DNA from 2 places in the Streptomyces sp. NPDC127129 genome. Region 2 is predicted to be linked to the other one. Evidence: riboswitches for the same ligand, from Rfam matches in the RefSeq annotation. Region 2 holds a riboswitch; the other holds the start of a gene.
What was found. Region 2 has a riboswitch for glycine ahead of gcvP (aminomethyl-transferring glycine dehydrogenase). Riboswitches for the same ligand answer to the same signal wherever they lie in the genome.
Positions count from the first base shown of each region.

Region 1: another riboswitch for glycine. It lies ahead of gcvT (glycine cleavage system aminomethyltransferase GcvT); the one in region 2 lies ahead of gcvP (aminomethyl-transferring glycine dehydrogenase).

Region 1 is NZ_JBHXTV010000012.1:25,162-27,358, forward strand. It holds gene ACFVGW_RS23005 (AAA family ATPase) at 1-627, opposite strand, end outside; glycine riboswitch at 768-870, shown strand; gene gcvT (glycine cleavage system aminomethyltransferase GcvT) at 1,030-2,157, shown strand.
Region 2 is NZ_JBHXTV010000010.1:9,803-11,999, reverse strand. It holds gene gcvP (aminomethyl-transferring glycine dehydrogenase) at 1-868, opposite strand, end outside; glycine riboswitch at 1,048-1,146, opposite strand; gene ACFVGW_RS19970 (PRC-barrel domain-containing protein) at 1,261-1,629, shown strand; gene ACFVGW_RS19965 (DNA polymerase IV) at 1,767-2,197, opposite strand, start outside.

The DNA of each region.
Region 1 (2,197 bases), on a different contig from region 2:
GTCCCGGTCGAGCAGGGTCGCCGAGGCGCAGCCGCGGGGCAGGCGGCCCGACTCGACGGAGCCGATCATCCGGCCGACGGCCCGGCGGTGGCGGGCGAAGGCGTACCCGGAGACCCCGCGGCCGCGCTCGCGCTGTCCCTCGCGGGCGGTGTCGGGGGTGACGTCGAGCAGGATCAGGTGCAGGGCACGGCCGCGGCGGCGGGCCTCGCGGGCCAGCCAGTTCCGCACCCAGGACTGGGTGCCGCAGTCGTGGACGACGACGCTCCGCCCGGAGCGCAGCGCCCGCCACAGCCCGGCGTAGTGGGCGATCCGGGCCAGGGGGCGGTAGACCGCGTACGGCAGGAAGCCGGGGAGCCGGGCCTCCCAGCGCTCGCGGGCGTCCTGGGAGTCGATGCCCAGGTCCTGGGCCGCGCGCCGCATCAGGGTCGACTTGCCGCTTCCGGGCAGCCCGGAGACGACCACGAGGTCCCCCGCGGCGAAGGCGAGCGTCCGGGGGCCCCGGCCGCCGCGCTCGCGCAGGTCCCGCAACAGGGGCGCGGCGAAGCGGCGCCTTCGCGTCCTGGCGCGGGCGCGCTGGGCCGGTATGCCCGTGCCCGTCGCGTATGCGCCGCTGTGCTGGAACGTCATCTTTTCTCCCCCTGTCGGGTGCCGGAGACCCCCTCCCCACAAAGTGTAAAGAAGGGGTAATGAGGCACAAGCGATTTGCCGATCGGACACCGCATGCAATGATGTGCGCGCCAAGCGCACACAACCGCATACCGGCCGCTCGAATCCGCGCGGGAGAGTCCCGGAACCACCACGGTGGGCCCCGGGCGCCGAAGGAGCAAGACCCTCCCTTGAATCTCTCAGGCCCCGTACCGCGTGGATGAGGCAGATCTGAAAAGCGGGACGCCCCCGGCGTTCCCACCCAAGGTGCAAGCCGAACTCTCGGAGACGAGATGCCCTCGGTGAACCTCTCAGGTTCCATGACAGATGGGGAGGACGTCCTCGCCCGTCATGTTTTCCGCCCTTGGGACCCGGGAGCCACCCATGAGCACGTCTGCCCCCCGTCTGACCGCCCTCGATGCCCTGCATCGCTCCCTGGGCGCGACCATGACCGACTTCGCCGGCTGGGACATGCCGCTGCGCTACGGCAGCGAGCGTGACGAGCACAACGCCGTCCGCACCAAGGCGGGCCTCTTCGACCTCTCCCACATGGGCGAGATCACCGTCACCGGCCCGCAGGCCGTCGAGCTCCTCGACTTCGCCCTGGTCGGCAACATCTCCACGGTCGGCGTGGGCCGCGCCCGCTACACGATGATCTGCCAGGAGGACGGCGGCATCCTCGACGACCTGATCGTGTACCGCCTGGGCGAGACCGAGTACATGGTCGTCGCCAACGCCTCCAACGCGCAGATCGTCCTCGACGCGCTGACCGGGCGCGCGGCCGGCTTCGACGCCGAGGTGCGCGACGACCGGGACGCGTACGCCCTGCTCGCCGTCCAGGGCCCGGAGTCCCCCGGCATCCTGAAGTCGCTCACCGACGCCGACCTGGACGGTCTGAAGTACTACGCCGGCCTCCCGGGCACGGTCGCCGGGGTCCCCGCGCTGATCGCCCGTACCGGCTACACCGGCGAGGACGGCTTCGAGCTGTTCCTGAAGCCGGAGCACGCCGAGGGCGTCTGGAAGGCCCTGACCGAGGCCGGAGCCCCGGTCGGCCTGATCCCGTGCGGCCTCTCCTGCCGTGACACGCTCCGCCTGGAGGCGGGCATGCCGCTGTACGGGCACGAGCTGACGACCTCGCTCACCCCGTTCGACGCGGGCCTCGGCCGGGTCGTGAAGTTCGAGAAGACGACCAACGAGGGTCGCTTCGTCGGCCGCGAGGCGCTGGAGAAGGCCGCCGAGCGCGCCGAGACCGCACCGCCGCGCAAGCTGGTCGGCCTGATCGCCGAGGGCCGCCGCGTCCCGCGCGCCGGCTTCTCCGTCGTCGCGGACGGTCAGGTCGTCGGCGAGGTCACCTCCGGTGCGCCGTCGCCCACGCTCGGAAAGCCGATCGCCATGGCGTACGTGGACGCGGCGCACGCCGAGCCCGGCACGCAGGGTGTAGGTGTGGACATCCGCGGCACCCACGAGCCGTACGAGGTCGTGGCGCTGCCCTTCTACAAGCGCCAGAAGTGACGCATCCGTCTCGCTCGGCGTCTCACCCCGCAAGACCCAC
Region 2 (2,197 bases):
CGTGCGGGCCGCCGAAGCCCATCGGGACGCCGAAGCGCTGGGTGGTGCCGACGGCGATGTCCGCGCCGAGCGCACCGGGCGAGGTGAGCAGGGTCAGCGCGAGGAGGTCGGCGGCGACGGTGACGATCGCGCCGAGCTCGTGGGCCGCGTCGATGAGCGGCTTGATGTCGCGCACGGCACCGGAGGCGCCGGGGTACTGGAGGAGCACGCCGAAGACGCCGCGCTCGGCGATGTCGGCGGGGATGCCCTCGGACAGGTCCGCGACGACGACCTCGACGCCGGTCGGCTCGGCGCGCGTCTCGATGACCGCGATGGTCTGCGGCAGGGTGTCGGCGTCGATGAGGAAGACACCGTTCTTGACCTTGCCGACACGGCGGGAGAGCGCCATGGCCTCGGCCGCCGCGGTGCCCTCGTCGAGGAGGGAGGCGCCGGAGGTGGGCAGACCGGTGAGGTCGGCGACCATCGTCTGGAAGTTGAGGAGCGCCTCCAGGCGGCCCTGCGAGATCTCCGGCTGGTAGGGCGTGTACGCCGTGTACCAGGCCGGGTTCTCCATGACGTTGCGGAGGATCACCGGCGGGGTGAAGGTGCCGTAGTAGCCCAGGCCGATCATCGGGGCGAGGACCTGGTTGCGGTCGGCGAGCTCACGCAGCTCCGCGAGGACCTCGGCCTCGGTGCGGGCGGCGGGCAGACCGAGCGCCTCGGCGTTCTTGATCACGTCCGGCACGGCGGCGGCCGTGAGTTCGTCGAGGGAGCCGTAGCCGACCTGCGCGAGCATCTTGGCCCGTGCTTCGGCGTCGGGCCCGATGTGCCGCTGCTCGAACGGAATGCCCTGTTCGAGCTCGGAGAGCGGAATGCGGTGGGCGGTCATGTACGGAGGCCTCCTGGTCGTCACGACCTGCGAGGGGCACCACGGCGCGGGTACCCGGACGGCCTCCCCCTCTGTCATCTCAACCTGAGAGCTTCACCGGCATGCCGAAGGGGCGCGCCGGTTTTCACCGTCGGTGAGAGCGGATGGCGTCGGCCTTCCGCTCTGCTTTCCAGAGTGACCTCGCCCGTGCGGTACAGGTGCCTGAGAGATTCCGGGGAGGATTTGCTCCTTCGGCGCCTCCGAAAGGTTTCTCCGGAGGACTCTCCCGCACGGTGTCGACAGCCACAGCCAGCCTACCAGCGCGGTTCCCGGACCAGTCGCTCAAGTGGCCGACATCCCAGATGTGCACTTTCGTAGTCCTTGTAGAGCAGTTGCGACCTGTTGGAGGGACCGTGCAGACCGACATCGATCCGCGCAGCCTGATCGGCCGCAAGGCGTACGACCGCGACGGACACAAGATCGGCACCGTGGACGAGGTGTACCTGGACGACGCGACGGGAGTCCCCGAGTGGGCGGCGGTCCGCACGGGACTCTTCAGCCGGGACGCGTTCGTCCCTCTGGAGCCGAGCGAACTGGTCGAGGACGGCCTCCACATCCCGTACGAACGCGCCCTGATCAAGGACGCCCCGGACTTCGGTGTGGGCCGCCACCTCTCGCCCGAGCAGGAGCTCCAGCTCTACCGCCACTACAGCCTGGCCCTCCCGCCCCCGCCCCCGATGGACCACGACTTCGGCCGCCTGGCAGGCCAGGAGGAGACCTGACGCCTCCAGCACCCAGGACCGGGCAAGCGGCCGGGTAGCCACTCGCCCTCGACTTCGCCTGCCCCGCCGACGGCGTAGCACCACCCACGGGTGGTGCGGGTGAACCAGCCCGGCAGAAGGCCGGCCGGGCGCACCCCCTAGGCCACCGCCGCCCCTCCCTCCGCGTCCCCCACCAGCGGCAGCGGCTCCCCCGGCTCCAGCTCCGGGTCGTCGACGAGAAACGTCCGCACCCGCCCCGGCGGCGACTGCGGCTCCTCGAATCGCACGGTGACGCGCCCGACCCCGCTCCCCTGCACCCACCCGGCCCCGTACACGGCATGCCGTACGTCGTTCCCGGGCGCCCATCTCCGCTCGGCGGCCTGCGGCTCCTCCGGCTCGGGGGCCGCCGCGGCCGCCGGCACGTCCTCCACCCCGTCCCCCGGGGCCTCCGGACCCCCCGCTTCCCCCGCCAGCTCCGCCGCCTGAGCGAAGAGATCCTCCTGCGTGTAGTCGGCGAGGCCGCTCACCCCCACGCCGAGCAGCCGCACGCCACCCGTGGTGTCCACGCCCTCCAGGAGCCGCCCGGCCG